2 regions of the Kocuria oceani genome follow, and region 2 is predicted to be linked to the other one. Evidence: riboswitches for the same ligand, from Rfam matches in the RefSeq annotation. Region 2 holds a riboswitch; the other holds the start of a gene.
The links. A riboswitch is a leader RNA that binds a small molecule or an ion and turns the genes downstream of it on or off. The one in region 2 is predicted to bind S-adenosylmethionine.
Positions count from the first base shown of each region.

Region 1: linked by a shared signal. The riboswitch ahead of PU704_RS08530 (MetQ/NlpA family ABC transporter substrate-binding protein) and the one ahead of PU704_RS01705 (LLM class flavin-dependent oxidoreductase) in region 2 are both predicted to bind S-adenosylmethionine.

Region 1 is NZ_JARAMH010000006.1:84,000-91,903, reverse strand. Features, by position in the region: gene PU704_RS08560 (phosphatidate cytidylyltransferase) at 1-730, shown strand, start outside; gene PU704_RS08555 (hypothetical protein) at 756-1,358, shown strand; gene PU704_RS08550 (DUF485 domain-containing protein) at 1,522-1,902, shown strand; gene PU704_RS08545 (solute symporter family protein) at 1,906-3,537, shown strand; gene PU704_RS08540 (GlsB/YeaQ/YmgE family stress response membrane protein) at 3,760-4,029, shown strand; gene dxr (1-deoxy-D-xylulose-5-phosphate reductoisomerase) at 4,143-5,453, shown strand; SAM riboswitch class IV at 5,492-5,608, shown strand; gene PU704_RS08530 (MetQ/NlpA family ABC transporter substrate-binding protein) at 5,709-6,584, shown strand; gene PU704_RS08525 (methionine ABC transporter ATP-binding protein) at 6,581-7,657, shown strand; gene PU704_RS08520 (methionine ABC transporter permease) at 7,714-7,904, shown strand, end outside.
Region 2 is NZ_JARAMH010000001.1:345,773-353,676, forward strand. Features, by position in the region: gene PU704_RS01695 (maleylpyruvate isomerase N-terminal domain-containing protein) at 52-732, shown strand; gene PU704_RS01700 (CoA-binding protein) at 892-1,356, shown strand; SAM riboswitch class IV at 1,441-1,555, shown strand; gene PU704_RS01705 (LLM class flavin-dependent oxidoreductase) at 1,632-3,050, shown strand; gene PU704_RS01710 (DUF4383 domain-containing protein) at 3,202-3,687, shown strand; gene PU704_RS01715 (baeRF2 domain-containing protein) at 3,791-4,921, opposite strand; gene PU704_RS01720 (hypothetical protein) at 5,082-5,312, shown strand; gene PU704_RS01725 (SDR family NAD(P)-dependent oxidoreductase) at 5,389-6,135, opposite strand; gene PU704_RS01730 (DUF4397 domain-containing protein) at 6,340-7,158, shown strand; gene PU704_RS01735 (class F sortase) at 7,158-7,904, shown strand, end outside.

The sequences.
Region 1 (7,904 bases), on a different contig from region 2:
CCAGCCCGTCGTGCTCGCCCTGCTCGCCGGCGCGGCCGCCGGGATCGGGGTCTGGGAGGTCGGGCGGTCGCTGCGCTACCGCGGCATCTCCATCCCGCGCGTCCCGGCGGTCACCGCCGGGGTGCTCATGCCCCTCGCCGCGTTCGCCGGCGGGGGAGAGGCCCTCATGATGGCCGTGGTCGTGGGCCTGACCCTGGTGATCGTGTGGCGGGCGCTGGGCGACCGGAACGGGATGATCCTGTCCATCATGGGCTCGGTCTTCGCCCTCGTCTGGGTCGGGTTCCTGCTCAGCATCGCCCTGCTGCTCTACCACACGGACGCCGGGGCCCTGAAGGTGCTCACCGTCATCCTGCTGGCCGTCGGCTCGGACACGTGCGGCTACGCCGTGGGGGTGGTCTGGGGCCGCCACCCCATGGCCCCGAGGATCAGCCCGAAGAAGTCCTGGGAGGGCTTCGCCGGCTCACTGGGCGGCTCCGTGCTGATCGGCATCCTGTGCGCCGTGCTGCTGCTCGACCACGCCTGGTGGCAGGGCGCCGTCCTGGCCGTGGCCCTCGTGCTGGCCGCCACCCTCGGCGACTTCTCCGAGTCCATGGTCAAGCGCGAGCTGGGGATCAAGGACATGGGCACGCTGCTGCCCGGTCACGGGGGCGTGATGGACCGGATCGACTCCATCCTCTTCGCCGTCCCCGCCGGATACCTGCTCTTCGCGCTGTTCGCCACGGGCGCCTGACCGGGCCGCCCAGGACCACCCGCCCATGGCCGCCGAGCACTCCGCAGCCCGATTCCCGGTGCCCCGCATCCCGCGCTGCCCCGAGGGCGCCCAGGGCTACGACGTCGCCGAGGTGGACGCCTTCCTCACCCGTGTGCGGGAGGCCCTGGAGGGGCCCGGTCCCTCCCCGCTGGAGGGGCGCGCCCCGCTGCTCAGCACGCACGTGCGCGCGACCGTGTTCTCCGGGGCGCGGGGCGGCTACCGGCCGGAGGCCGTCGACGAGGTCCTGGACACCGCCGAGGACGCCCTCGCCGCCGCCGAGCGCGAGCAGGTCCTGTGCCTGCGCGGGCCCGAGGCCTGGCAGCAGCACGTCGAGGCCCTGACCGTACTGCTGCGCGGGCGGATCGAGCGGCCGCGCGCCCAGCGCTTCCGGCACCCCCGGCGGTCCCGGGCGCAGGGCTACTCCGCCGCCCACGTCGACGTCCTGTGCGAGCGCCTCGGGGCCCGGCTGACGGACTCCGGCCCGCTGGACCCGGCCGAGCTGCGCGGGGCCGTCTTCCCGCCCGCGCACGGCGAGCGCAGCTACGAGGAGCAGCAGGTGGACGCCTTCCTGGACCGCGCGGTCCAGCTCCTGCTGGCGCTGCGCTGACCCGACCGCCTCCGGCGGCTGTGTATACAGCCTTGGACTCGAATCGTCCAGAATGCACTCTCCGTGTCACATTCTTGCCCCAAACTGGGAATTCCCGGTGCTTCGTCTTGCCCCTCTGCATACAACGGCCTAGTGTGGTCCGCATCACATGAGGAGGTAGCCCATGTCCACCCAGCCACCCATCGACGCCGACGACCTCGTCGCCGACGTCGACTTCCCCGCGGCCCAGCGGTCGCCCGAGTTCCAGAAGCTGCGGAAGACCCACCGCGGCTTCGTCTTCCCGCTCGCCGTCGCCTTCCTGGTCTGGTACCTGCTGTACGTGGTGCTCGCCATGTACGTCCCGCAGCTCTTCGCCATCCGGGTGGTCGGCAACGTCAACCTGGGCGTGATCCTGGGGCTGCTCCAGTTCGTCACCACCTTCGCGATCACGGGCGCCTACGTGTCCTTCGCCAACCGCAAGCTGGACCCGAAGGCCACGGCCATCCGGGAGCGCCTCGAGCCCAGCCTCGGGAGCACCCGCGGCGTCCACGGACAGGAGAACTGACCGATGCACCACCTCCCCACCGCGCTCGCGCCCATGGCGACCGCCACCACGGAAACGGTCGGCACGCCCTGGATCAACATCTCCATCTTCGGGGCCTTCGTCGTCGTCACCATGGTGATCGTGCTGCGGGCCTCCAAGTCCACGGCCACGGCGGCCGACTACTACGCCGGCGGCCGCGGGTTCAGCGGGACGCAGAACGGTCTGGCGATCGCCGGCGACTACCTCTCGGCGGCGTCCTTCCTGGGCATCGTCGGCGCGATCGCCGTCCAGGGCTACGACGGGTTCCTCTACTCCATCGGCTTCCTCGTGGCCTGGCTGGTGGCTCTGCTGCTCATCGCCGAGCTCCTGCGCAACACCGGGAAGTTCACGATGGCCGACGTCCTGTCCTTCCGGCTGCGCCAGCGCCCGGTGCGCGTGGCGGCGTCGATCTCCACCCTCGCGGTGTCCGCGTTCTACCTGCTGGCCCAGATGGCCGGCGCCGGAGCGCTGGTGTCCCTGCTGCTGGGCATCAGCTCGCGGACGGGACAGTCCCTCGTCATCGTCGTCGTGGGCGTGCTCATGATCGTCTACGTGCTCGTGGGCGGGATGAAGGGCACCACCTACGTGCAGATCATCAAGGCCGTGCTCCTCGTCTCCGGGGTGGCGGTGATGACCGTCTGGATCCTGGCGCTCTACGGCTTCAACCTCTCCTCCCTGCTGGGCGACGCGGTCGCCGTCTCCGGCAACCCCGCGATTCTCGAGCCGGGTCTGCGCTACGGGGTCAGCGAGACCAGCAAGCTGGACTTCATCTCCCTGGGGCTGGCCCTGGTCTTCGGCGCCGCCGGCCTGCCCCACGTGCTGATGCGCTTCTACACCGTGCCCACCGCCAAGGAGGCCCGCACCTCGGTGGTCTGGGCGATCGGGCTGATCGGCCTGTTCTACCTCTTCACCCTCGTCCTGGGCTTCGGCGCGGCGGCCCTCATCGGCGCCGAGCGGATCCAGGCGGCCCCGGGCGGCGTGAACTCCGCGGCCCCGCTGCTGGCCTTCGAGCTAGGCGGCTCGCTGCTCATGGGCATCATCGCCGCCGTGGCGTTCGCCACGATCCTCGCGGTCGTCGCCGGCCTGGCCATCACGGCCTCGGCCTCGTTCGCCCACGACATCTACACCAGCGTGATCAAGAAGGGGAACTCCGACCCCCGCCAGGAGCTGCGCGTCGCCAAGACCACCGTGGTGGTCATCGGCATCGTCTCCATCGCGGGCGGGATCGGGGCGCAGGGCCAGAACGTCGCGTTCCTCGTGGCGCTCGCCTTCGCCGTGGCGGCCTCGGCGAACCTGCCGACCATCCTGTACTCGCTGTACTGGCGGCGGTTCACCACCCGCGGCGCGGTCTGGTCCATGTACGGCGGCCTGATCCTCTCGGTGGTCCTGATCGTCTTCTCCCCGGTGATGTCCGGGGCCGAGACCTCCATGATCCCCACGGCCGACTTCGCCTGGTTCCCGCTGCAGAACCCGGGCATCGTGTCCATCCCGGCGTCCTTCCTCCTCGGCTTCATCGGTTCCATGACGGAGCGGCGCCTGGAGGACCCGGTCAAGCAGTCCGAGATGGAAGTGCGTTCGCTCACAGGCATCGGTGCGGAGAAGCCCGTCGCGCACTGACGGCGTCCCCGCTCCGACCTGGGAGGACTCCCGGCCCGCCCGAAGCTCCGGCTCCGGGCGGGCCGGAGCCGATCCCGTCGACACACCTGGAATTCGCGAACGGGAAAAGACAGAGGGCTGACAGTCCGGTAGGGTGAGCGCAGAAGCCGGCCCAGGGTATTCCTGGGAAACTCGCCGGTTGCTTACAATGAAGGTCCCTCCCGGGACGGATAAGGAGCAATCATGGGAATCATCAGCTGGATCGTCCTCGGTCTCATCGCGGGCGCCCTCGCCAAGCTCATCATGCCGGGCAACCAGGGTGGCGGCATCATCGTCACGATCGTGCTCGGCATCATCGGCGCCCTCCTCGGAGGCTTCCTGGGCTCGCTGATCGGCATCGGCAGCCTCGAGTCCGTGTTCGACATCGGCACGATCATCACCGCCGTCGTGGGAGCGCTCATCGTGCTCTTCATCTACGGTGCGCTCACCGGCCGCAAGGGCCGCACGCACTGATCCGCACCCTCAGCGGAACCCGAGGCCCCGGCCACCGGAAACGGTGACCGGGGCCTCGGTCCGTCCGGACCCGCCGCGGCAGGGCGCCGGTCCGGCTGGGGGATACTGGGGCCATGAGCTCCCCCTCCGCCGCGCCCCGCCCCCAAACGACCCCCGAGCCGACCTCCGAGCCGACGCCCGAGCCGACGCCCGAGCTGCGCGCGCTGGCCGCCGCCGGCCCCCGCCGGATCGTCGTGCTCGGGTCGACCGGGTCGATCGGCACCCAGGCGCTCGACGTCGTGCGCGCGGCGAACCGGCTCGACGGCGGGGCGCCGTTCCGCGTGGTGGCCCTCGCGGCCGGCCGGGGCCGTCTGCCGCTGCTGGCGGAGCAGGCCGTGGAGACCCGCGCCGCCGTGGTGGCGACGAGCGGCAGCGGTGAGGACGCCCAGGAGCTGGCCCGGCGGATCGGCGAGCGCGCCGCGGCCGCCGGCGCCGGGGACTACCGGCCCGAGATCCTGCACGGTCCCGAGGCCGCCACGGCGGCCGCGGCGCACCCCGAGGCCGACCTCGTGCTCAACGGGATCACCGGCTCGATCGGCCTCGCCCCCACCCTGGCGGCACTGCGGGCCGGGCACCGGCTGGCGCTGGCCAACAAGGAGTCGCTGATCGCCGGAGGAGCGCTGGTGAAGGAGGCGGCGGCCGCCTCGGGCCGCCCGGACGCGCTGATCCCGGTGGACTCCGAGCACTCCGCCCTGGCGCAGGCGCTGCGCGGCGGCAGCGCCGCCGAGGTGGACCGGCTCGTCCTGACGGCCTCGGGCGGGCCGTTCCGCGGCCGCACCCGGGCGGAGCTGGAGGCGGTCACCCCGCGCGAGGCGCTGCGCCACCCCACCTGGGACATGGGTGTGATGGTCACCACCAACTCGGCCTCCATGGTGAACAAGGCCCTGGAGGTGCTCGAGGCCCACCTGCTCTTCGACGTTCCCCTCGAGCGCATCGACGTGGTCGTCCACCCCCAGTCGGTGGTGCACTCCATGGTCCAGTTCGTGGACGGGTCGACGCTGGCGCAGGCCTCGCCGCCGGACATGCGCCTGCCCATCGCCCTCGGTCTCGCCTGGCCGCACCGGGTGCCCGGCGCCGCCGCCGCGTGCGACTGGACCCGCGCCACCGAGTGGACCTTCGAGCCGCTGGACCGGGACGCGTTCCCCGCCGTCGAGCTCATCAAGGCCGCGGGGGAGCGCGGGGGCACCCACCCGGCGGTGTTCAACGCCGCCAACGAGGAGGCGGTGCACGCCTTCCATGACGGGCGGATCCGGTTCCCGGCGATCGTGGACACGGTGGAGACGGTGCTGGGCGAGCACCAGGACGGCGGCGTCCTGGACCTCGGCGCCGTCCTGGAGGCCGAGCGCTGGGCCCGGCGGCGGGCGCAGGAGGTCCTCGCCCGCTGACCGGGCCGGACCCGACGCACGTGCTAGTCTGTCGGGCGGATGACGAGTCCCAGCGCGCAGCCCTGGCTTGCTGGGCGGCAACCCTCTCCCGTAGTGGGGTGCCCCAGGTGAACCATCCGGCACCGGCCATCGTGGGCCGGCGGCAAGTACGGTTCGACCGCGGACGCGCCCTCCGGCGTGCCCTCGACCGTGGCCGTCGGTCCTGGTGGGACTGGTGGAGACTCCCGACCTCCTGGACCCACGGAAAGGCACGACATGCGATCGCAGCGCCTCACCTTCCTCGCCCTGGCCACCACCCTCGGCCTCACCCTCACCGCCTGCGGCGGCTCCGACCAGGCCGGCGGACCCTATGACGACGGCGTGATCACCATCGGCACCGACGGCCGCACGCAGGTGCACGAGGCCTTCCTGGAGGAGGCCGAAAAGGCCGGTGTCGAGGTCGAGCTCGTCGAGTTCACCGACTACAACCAGCCCAACGCGGCGCTCACCAGCGGCGACCTCGACATGAACTGGTTCCAGCACGGTGCGTTCCTGGCCGACTACCGCAACAACTCCGGCGAGGACATCGTGCCCATCGGTTCCACCTCCATCTACCCGCTGGGCCTCTACTCGGAGCGCTACGACTCCCTCGACCAGATCCAGGAGGGCGACGAGATCGCGGTGCCCAACGACGCGATCAACCTCGCCCGGGCGCTGCTGCTGCTGCAGTCGGCCGGTCTCGTGGAGTTCACCTCCGACACGACGGCGCCGTCCGAGCTGGACATCGACACCGAGGCCTCCAAGGTCCGGGTCACGCCCGTCTCGGCCGAGCAGACCGTGCTCTCCCTCAGCTCGACCGCCGGCGCCGTGGTCAACAACACGTTCCTCTCCCGGGCCGACATCGACCCCAACACCGCCCTGTACTCCGACGGCGAGGACAACGAGAACGCCCTGCCCTACGTGAACTTCTTCGCGGCCACCGGCGCCAACAAGGACGACGAGACCCTGCACCAGGTGGCCGACCTCTTCCACACGGACGCCGTGCTGGCGGCGGAGCAGGCCGAGACCAAGGACACCGCCGTGTCCAAGGACGTCCCGCAGGAGGAGCTGATCGAGGTCGTCGACCGGTACGCCGAGGACCTGCAGAAGTGACGGCTCCGGCCGCACCCGACCGGGCACGCCACTCCCACGGAGACGTCATCGTCCGTTTCCAGGACGTCAGCAAGACCTTCGTCACCGGCCCGGCGAAAGCCCGTCGCGAGGTCGTCGCCGTGGACGGCGTCTCGCTGGAGATCCGTCGCGGGGAGATCTTCGGCGTGATCGGGTACTCGGGGGCCGGCAAGTCCACGCTCGTGCGGCTCATCAACGGCCTCGAGCCGGTGACCGCCGGCTCCCTGACCGTGAACGGGTTCGAGGTCGCCGGGCGCAAGGAGACCGAGCTAGCGCCCGTCCGGCAGGAGATCGGGATGATCTTCCAGCAGTTCAACCTGTTCACGTCCCGGACCGTGGCCGGCAACGTCGAGTACCCACTCAAGCGGGCCGGCTGGCCGAAGGAGAAGCGGCGGGCCCGGGTCGCCGAGCTGCTGGAGTTCGTGGGCCTGTCCGCGCGCGCCGGCAACTACCCGGAGCAGCTCTCCGGCGGGCAGAAGCAGCGCGTGGGCATCGCCCGTGCCCTGGCGACCAGCCCCAAGCTGCTCCTGGCCGACGAGTCGACCAGCGCCCTCGACCCGGAGACCACCCAGGAGGTCCTGCAGGTGCTGCAGCGGGTCAACCGGGAGCTGGGCATCACGATCGTGATCATCACCCACGAGATGGACGTGGTCCGGGCGATCGCCGACCACGTCGCCGTGATGCAGGACGGCAAGGTCGTGGAGCACGGCTCGACGGTGGACATCTTCGCCCGGCCCCGCACCGACACCGCACGCCGCTTCGTCTCCTCCGTCCTGCACTCGGTGCCGGACGAGCGCGAGGTCGAGCGGCTGCGCCGGGCGCACCGCGGGCGCCTGGTGATCGTGGACGTCGGCGACGGCGTGGACATCGGCGGTGTGCTCTCCGACGGCGCCGCCCGCGGAGTCCGCTTCACCATCGCCTACGGCGGGATCAGCGTGCTCCAGGAGCAGTCCTTCGGGTCCCTGACCTTCGAGCTGACCGGCGAGGACACGGCCGTGCAGGCCGTGGTCGACGAGCTGTCCCGCATCACGACCCTGAGAGAGGTGGCCGCGTGAACGACTGGTCCGTCCTGGGTCCCGAGCTGCTCTCCGCGCTCGGGGAGACCCTCTACATGGTGTCCGTCACCCTCGTGCTCGCCGGGCTGCTCGGGATGCTCGTGGGCGTGGGGCTCTACGTGACCCGCCGGGGCAACATCCTGGAGAACCGCCCGGTGCACGAGGCGCTCAATCTCGTCGTGAACTTCGTCCGGCCGATCCCCTTCATCATCCTCCTGGCCGCACTGGGGCCGGTCACCGAGGACGT
Region 2 (7,904 bases):
TCATGGTCGAAAACGGTGGCACGCCGCGCCCTCGTGCCGCACCATGGACCCATGACGAGCCGGCACACCTCGACCCGGGCGGACCTGGTCCGCGACGCCTGCACGGCGTTCGCGGCGGTCCTCGACGGGCTCGGTGACGACGACTCCTGGGCGCCCACCGGCTGCCGCGGGTGGTCGGTGCGCGACCTCGCCCACCACTGCGCCGCGGACGCGGTGCGCGGTCTGGTCGCCCTGCACACGCCCACCACGGCCCGCCCGGACCGGGACGCCGCGACCTACTGGGCGGCCCGGGGCGCGGATGCCGTGGCCGCGGCCGAGGTCCGGCGCCGCACCCGGGCGGCGGCGAGCCTCTACCCGGAGTGGGATGAGCTGCGGGGGCACTACCGGGAGTCGGCGCGGGCGCTCGTGCACGCGGCGGAGCGCTGCCGGCCCGGCGGGACGGTCCGCACCCAGGGCCACGTGCTCCGGGTCGACGACCTCCTGAGCACCCTGGCGGTGGAGTCCACGGTGCACCACCTGGACCTCATCGAGCACCTGGAGGGCTGTCCGGGACCGGCGGTGGACGGGCTCGCCGAGGTCCGCCGGGTCCTCATCGACCTGTGGGAGCGGGAGCCGCCCGAGCACTGGAGCGATGAACACTTCGCCCGGGTGGGCACCGGCCGGGCGGCCCTGCCCGCCCAGGACCGGGCCCAGCTGGGCCCGGAAGCAGACCTCCTCCCCCTCTTCTCCTGACCCTCCGCCCCCCCGCCGAGGTTGCACGTGTCGGCGTCCCGTGCGCGGTGGATTCATAGGGTCGTTGCAACGCTTCGGTCGGTGGCCGGGACCTGCAATCTCGGGACACGGTGGGGCGCGATCGGGGCGAGCGGGGCGGGTCCGTGCCAGGGTGGGGGCATGAGCCGCAACGATCCCGCCGTGATCGACCGCCTGATGACACAGCCCGGACGCTGGGCCGTGGTGGGGCTGACCGGGAACACGGCCCGGCCCGCGCACTCGGTCGCGAAGCGCATCCGGGACGACCTCGGCATGACGATCGTCCCGGTCAACCCGAAGGGCGAGGTGGTGCACGGGGAGCCCGGCTTCCGCACGCTCGCCGAGGTCCCGGGGCCGATCGACGTGGTGGACTGCTTCGTCAACTCCCGCCGCGTCGGAGCGGTCGTGGACCAGGCCGTCGCCGCCGGCGCGAGGACCGTGTGGCTGCAGCTGGGCGTCGTGGACCACGCGGCCGCGGCCCGCGCCGCCGCCGCCGGGCTGGACGTGGTGATGGACACGTGCCCGCTGATCGAGCTCGGGGCGCGGCTGCGGCAGGGCTGGACGCTGGACCCGCGGCGCACCCCGCCGCTCGCGCCGCCGGTCTGACTCCTGCCGCGGTCCTGCCGCGCACCGGGAGGACGAGGGGTTGCCCCGCGTCCGGGGGGACCCGCTAAGCTGGTCCGCGACGACGATGACGAGTCCCGACGCGAAGCTCTGGCTGGTCGGGCGGCAACCCTCTCCCGTAGCGGGGTGCCCCAGATGAACATCGGGCCGCGGCGCACCCGCCCCGCGGCAAGTACGGCGCCCCTGAGTGCGTCGGACCCGCGAGCAGGTCTTCACGACGCACGGGCGCGGGTCGGTGATCGACCGTGGAGGTCCCTGTGAGCAAGCGCATCGCCCTGAACGCCTTCGACATGACCTGCGTGGGGCACCAGGCCCCGGGCCTGTGGAAGCACCCGCGCTCCCGTGCCGACGAGTACAACACCCTCGAGTACTGGACGGATGTCGCCCAGGTCCTGGAGAAGGGCCTGTTCGACGCGATGTTCCTCGCCGACGTGGTCGGCTACTACGACGTCTACCAGAACTCCGCGGCGCCGGTGATCAAGGACGCCACCCAGATCCCGGTCAACGACCCGTTCATGCAGATCTCCGCGATGGCGGCCGTGACCAAGCACCTCGGCTTCGGGGTGACCAGCGCCATCACCTACGAGCAGCCGTACCCGCTGGCGCGGAAGTTCGCGACCCTCGACCATCTGACCAGGGGTCGGATCGGCTTCAACGTGGTGACGTCCTACCTGAAGTCCGCGGCCGAGAACCACGGACTGACGGAGCAGATCTCCCACGACGAGCGGTACGAGATCGCCGAGGAGTTCATGGAGGTCTGCTACAAGCTGTGGGAGGGGTCCTGGGAGGACGGCGCGGTCAAGCGCGACCGCAGGAACGGGGTCTTCGCCGACCCGTCCCTCGTGCACCCCATCCAGCACCACGGCAAGTACTTCGACGTGCCGGGCATCGGGCTGACCGAGCCGTCCCCGCAGCGCACCCCGCTGATCTTCCAGGCCGGTGCCTCCTCGCGCGGGCGCGCGTTCGCCGGGCGGCACGCGGAGGCCGTGTTCGTGGGCGGCATCCGCCCGGACCTCACCCGCGTGGTCACCGACAAGCTGCGCGACGAGGCCGAGGCCCAGGGCCGGGGGCGGGACGACCTCAAGATCTTCGCCATGCTGCACGTGATCGTCGACGAGACCGACGCGAAGGCCGAGCAGAAGCGCCGCGACTACGAGCAGTACGCGGACGCCGACGGCGCCCTGGGCCTGGTGGGCGGCTGGTCCGGGGTGGACCTGGGCCGCTACGACGAGAACGACGTGCTGGAGTACATCAAGACCGACTCCATCCAGTCCTTCCTCACCCCGTTCACCACCGCGGACCCGAAGAAGAAGTGGACGGTCAGGGAGGTCGCCAAGCACATCTCGATGGGTGGGATGGGCGTGCCGATCGTCGGGTCCCCGCAGACGGTGGCCGACGAGCTGGAGCGGTGGATCGACGACGGTGGCCTGGACGGCATCAACCTCGCCTACCACGTCTCCCCGGGCTCGTTCGAGGACTTCGTGGAGTGGGTCGTGCCGGAGCTGCAGAAGCGCGGCCGCTACCGCACCGCCTACGAGGGCACCACGCTGCGCGAGAACGTCTACGGTGCCGGACAGACCAAGGTGCTCGACACCCACCCGGCCGCCCGGTACCGGGGCGCCTACGCCGGCAAGCCGTCCGCCGCCGACACGCCCGCCCGCGATCTCGTGTCCTGACCCGTCCGTGACCGGGGAGGTCCGCCACAACGTTTGATCTCGGACGCCGACGCAGTACGCTGGTGGTACCAAGCATGCTTTCCATGAACGTCCGCCCCTCCGGGATCCGCACCCCGGATCACCGCAGACACACAGGAAGCGAGGCACCACCATGACCACCCCCGCCGCCCGGCCGGACCGCCGGACCACCCACCGCTCGCCCGTCCAGACCGCTGCTCTTCTGTACGGCGCGGTCTTCCTGCTCGTGGGCATCGCAGGATTCATCCCCGGCATCACCACGAACTACGACCAGCTCATGGTCGCCGGCCACCAGTCCGAGGCCATGCTCCTGGGCATCTTCCAGGTGTCCTGGCTGCACAACATCGTCCACCTGCTCTACGGCGTGGCCGGCCTCGCCCTGGCCCGCTCCGCCTCCGGGGCCCGCAACTACCTGCTGTGGGGCGGCCTGGTCTACCTGGTCCTGTGGATCTACGGCCTGCTCGTGGGCCAGGAGTCGCAGGCGAACTTCGTTCCCCTGAACACCGCCGACGACTGGCTGCACCTGTTCCTGGGCGTGACCATGGTGGGCCTGTCCTTCCTGCGCCGCGACACCCACGACCGCAGCGCCACGCGCAACACCACCGGCCCGGCCTACTGACCGCTCCGCCGGTGCGGTGCGCAGAGCGGGCGCACCCAGCAGGCCGGCACCGCAACGGCTCCCCCGCCTCGGCGGGGGAGCCGTTGCCGTGCCGCGGGGCCGGTCAGCCGGCCGGGGCGGCGCTCCAGCGCAGCAGGGCCGCAACGTCCGTGCTGTCCGGCAGGGCACCGGGCGGCACGAACACAGGCCGGCCGTCGGTCAGCACCGCGGCGCGGACCAGCGCGGCGTCGGCGGGGACCCGGCCGAGCACGCGGGCGCCCACGGCCTCCGACTCCGTCACGGCGATCCACGGCTCGGCGTCCAGTGCGAGCAGCTCCTGCTCCGCGTCCAGGTGGGTGTCGTCGATCAGCAGGGTCTCGGCCTGCGCCTGCTGGAGCGCCGCGACCACCGGTTCGATCCCGGACACCGCCGTGGGGTCCGGGCGTCCCCGCTGCTCGGCCAGCCGCTCGAGCAGCTCGTGCTGCCGGTGGGCGATGACCTCCGCGACGCGCCCCTCGACCTGGTGGGCGAAATCGGCGGACTGGCTGCCCTCGGCCCGGGTGTTCGCGTCCACGACGCTCACCAGGGCGCGGGCGGCCTTCGACAGCTGCTCCTCGACGAGGCCCCGGGCCCGCAGGTCCCCGGCCAGGACCACCAGCTGCGCCCCGCTCCCGGCCACGACCTTGTCGATCTGCTCGGCGACCTGCTCCGTGTTGCGCCGCCACACGTCCTCGGTGTGCCGCTGCCAGCGTCCCTGCGACCAGCCGCCGCCGGGGAACTTCTTCAGGTGCTCGGTCTCGCCCTCGATCTGCTGCTCGTCCAGGGCGCGGGCCCGGCTGGCGTACTCCAGGCAGATCTCGCCGCCGTCCCGCCCCACCTCGGCCACCACGTAGGGGAAGTCGTCCGGACGGTGCCGGAACAGGGGGGTGAGGTCGGGCACCTCGCCCACCTCGAGCACGCCGCGCCCGGCCAGGGGGCCGGGGAGGACCTCGTCGATCTCCACGGTGCCGTCGCGCACCAGCAGATAGCGGCACACCGGGTCCGGCACGCCCTCCGCCGGGCGCACGGCGGCCTCCACCGCGGCGAGATCGGCCTTGGACGCCCCCTGCTGCTCCAGCTCCCGGCAGATGTTCTCCGGCAGGACGTCGATCGCGTGCAGCGAGTCGACCGTGCCCGTGCTGATGTCCGTGTACACGGTGCACCAGGGGCCTGTGCTCTTGAACAGTTCGGCGTAGCGATGGAATCGACTCGTCATGGTGGACAACTCCTGCTGTTGAGCGGTGCTTCCTGTGGTGCAGACCACGTTATCGGACGCCCAGGGGGCTGGGAACAGCGGCCGGGCCGAGTAGGGTCGGACGCACGCGACCGGTCGCCCGACCGGTGGCTCCATCGGTCCCACGACGCAGGAGGAAGCCATGAGCGACGCACCCGCATCGAGCAGCGAGTACGACGAGGCCGACCGGCTCGAGCAGTCGATCGACGCCGAGCCGCCCGAGATGGACGACCAGGACGTCGAGGCGTCGGCGCACACCCCCGACCGTTCGGAGGCGTCCTCCCTCGAGGCGAATCCCGCCGACCTCGAGGAGCAGGACCGCGAGGTGGCGCTCGACGAGCCGGCCGAGGGCTCGACGCTCGAGGAGATCTGAGCCCGGCGCCGCGCGGGCCCGCCCGGCCGTTCCCGCGGACGGCCCGCGGCGGGCGCCGCCGCGCAGGGCGCGCGGCTCAGACCGCCGACCAGCCGCCGTCCGAGGGCAGGACGACACCGTTGACGTTGGACGCGTCGTCGCTGGCGAGGAAGACGATGACGGCGGCCACCTGCTCGGCCGTGGCGGTGTAGGGGACGTTCTGCAGGAACGCCCCCATCCGCCCGGGGAAGAGCTCCGAGTCGATGGGGGCCTCGATGCCGGTCGCGGTCGCGCCGGGAGCCACGGCGTTGGTGCGGATGCCGTCGGCCGCGTGCATGAGGGCGGTGTTGCGGGTCAGCCCCGCCACCGCGTGCTTCGAGGCCGTGTAGGCGGCGCCGGCCGCGGAGCCGCGCAGGGAGGCCTCGGAGGCCACGTTGACGATCGCCCCGCGGCCGGAGGCCCGCAGCAGCGGGATCGCGGCGCGGGTCAGCCGCATGACCGCGACGACGTTGACGGCGAAGACCCGGTCCCACGTCTCGTCGTCGACCTCGGCGACGGACTCGAACCGGTCCATGATCCCGGCGTTGTTGACGAGCACGTCCAGCCGGCCGTCCGCGGCCGCGAGCACCCGGGCCACCGCACCCTCCTCGGTGAGGTCGGTCACCACGGGGAACAGCGGCAGGAGCGGTTCGTCCGCCACCAGGTCCTCCAGCCGGCGCGCCGAGGAGTCCACCACCACGACCGTGGCTCCCTCCCGGGCGAGCCGGAGCGCGGTGGCGCGCCCGATCCCGGAGCCCGCCCCGGTGACGACGGCGGTGCGGGCGCTGAAACGCTGGTCGTCCACGGTGGCTCCTGCTGCTCGGCGGGCGGACGGGAAGCGCCTCCGGGCGGGCCGCGGTGACGCCCTCCCATTCTGGGGCGGCCGGGGCGGGGAAGAACGTCTCGGAAAAAATGTGACCTGCTGCATCCGGGAGGGGGTCCCCGCCGGTAGTACGGGTGCAAGGTCGATCCCGCTTCCGCCAGGGAGCCCGTTCAAGGAGCACACACCATGCGCAAGACCCTTTCCGCCGCCGCAGTCCTCGGCCTCGGTGCCGGCGCCCTCAGCATGACCCCGGCGTTCGCCGCCGAGCACGCGGAGCTGTCCGTGCTGCACGGCGTCCCGGACACCGTCGTGGACGTGTACGTCAACGGCGAGCTGACCCTGGACGACTTCCAGCCCGGGACCCTGGCCGGCCCGCTGGAGCTGCCCGCCGGCAGCTACGACCTGGCGATCACCGCCCCGGACGCCGCGGACGCCTCGGCGCCGATCATCGGCCCCGTCACCGCGGACCTGCAGACCGGGATGAGCTACACGGCCGCGGCCCACCTGGACCCGGAGGGCAACCCCACGGCCGCCCTGTTCACCAACGACATGTCCGAGATCGAGGCCGGCAAGTCGCAGCTGACGGTCCGGCACGTGGCCGCGGCCCCGGCCGTGGACGTGCTGGCCGGCGGCCAGCCGGTCATCACCGGACTCGAGAACCCGAACGAGGAGTCCCTGACGGTCGACGCGGGCACGGTCTCCGCGTCCGTGGCCGCCGCCGGCACCACCGAGCCGGTCATCGGCCCGGCCGACCTCCAGCTGGCCGAGGGCACCCACAACATCGTGTACGCGTGGGGATCCCTCGAGGCCGGGAACCTGGACCTCGCCGTCCAGACCCTCGAGGGCATGGAGCAGGCGCCCGGGGCCGTGCCGGGCGGCCAGTCCGGCCTGGCGGCCCAGGAGCAGGGCACCATGCTCACCGCCGGTCTCGCGGCCGCCGGTGCGCTGGGGCTCATCGGCGCGGCCTACGGCGCCCGCCGGGTGCTCGCGGGGAACCGCCGGTAGTGAACCGCCCCGGCAGCCACGGCCCGGGCGCGCGGCAGGCTGCGGCCCACCGCGCGCCCGGGCCCGCCACTCCCGGCGCCCGTCGTCGTCGCCTGGCGGCGGCGGGCGCCGGGGCCCTCGCGTCCGCGTCGCTGCTGGTCGCGGCCGCCGTCACGGCCCTCCCCGCGGAGGGCGGGCCCCCGGCGGCGGCGCCCCCGGCGGCGGGTCCCTGGACGTCCCCGGCACCCGTCCCGGTGCCCGCCGCCCCGGCGGAGGGCACCGGGAACGGCGCCGCGGGCAGCACCGCGGAGGGCACGGCGGAGGCGCAGGACGCGGCGGCGGGCCGGGCGCAGGACCCGGCGCAGGCGGGCGCGGCTCCCGACCGGATCCCCGACCGGGTACCCGTCGCCCCCGCCACCCAGGCGCCCGGCCCGGAGGTCCCCGCCCCCGTGCGCGTGGTGGTGGCCGGCTCGCCGATCGACATGCCCGTGGTCCCGGTGGGGATCGAGGACAACGGCGCCATGACCATCCCGGACAACCACGTGGAGCTGGGCTGGTACCGGTACGGGCCGGCCCCCGGCTCGGAGGCGGGCGCCGCGGTCGTCGCCGGGCACGTCGACACCCTCACCGAGGTCACGCCGATGGCGCGGCTGAAGGACGTGCCGGTCGGGGCGGAGATCAGGGTGGAGCGCGCGGACGGCAGCGTCCAGCGCTACCGCACCGAGTCCGTCCGGCACATCCACAAGCAGTCCCTCGCGGACGCGGAC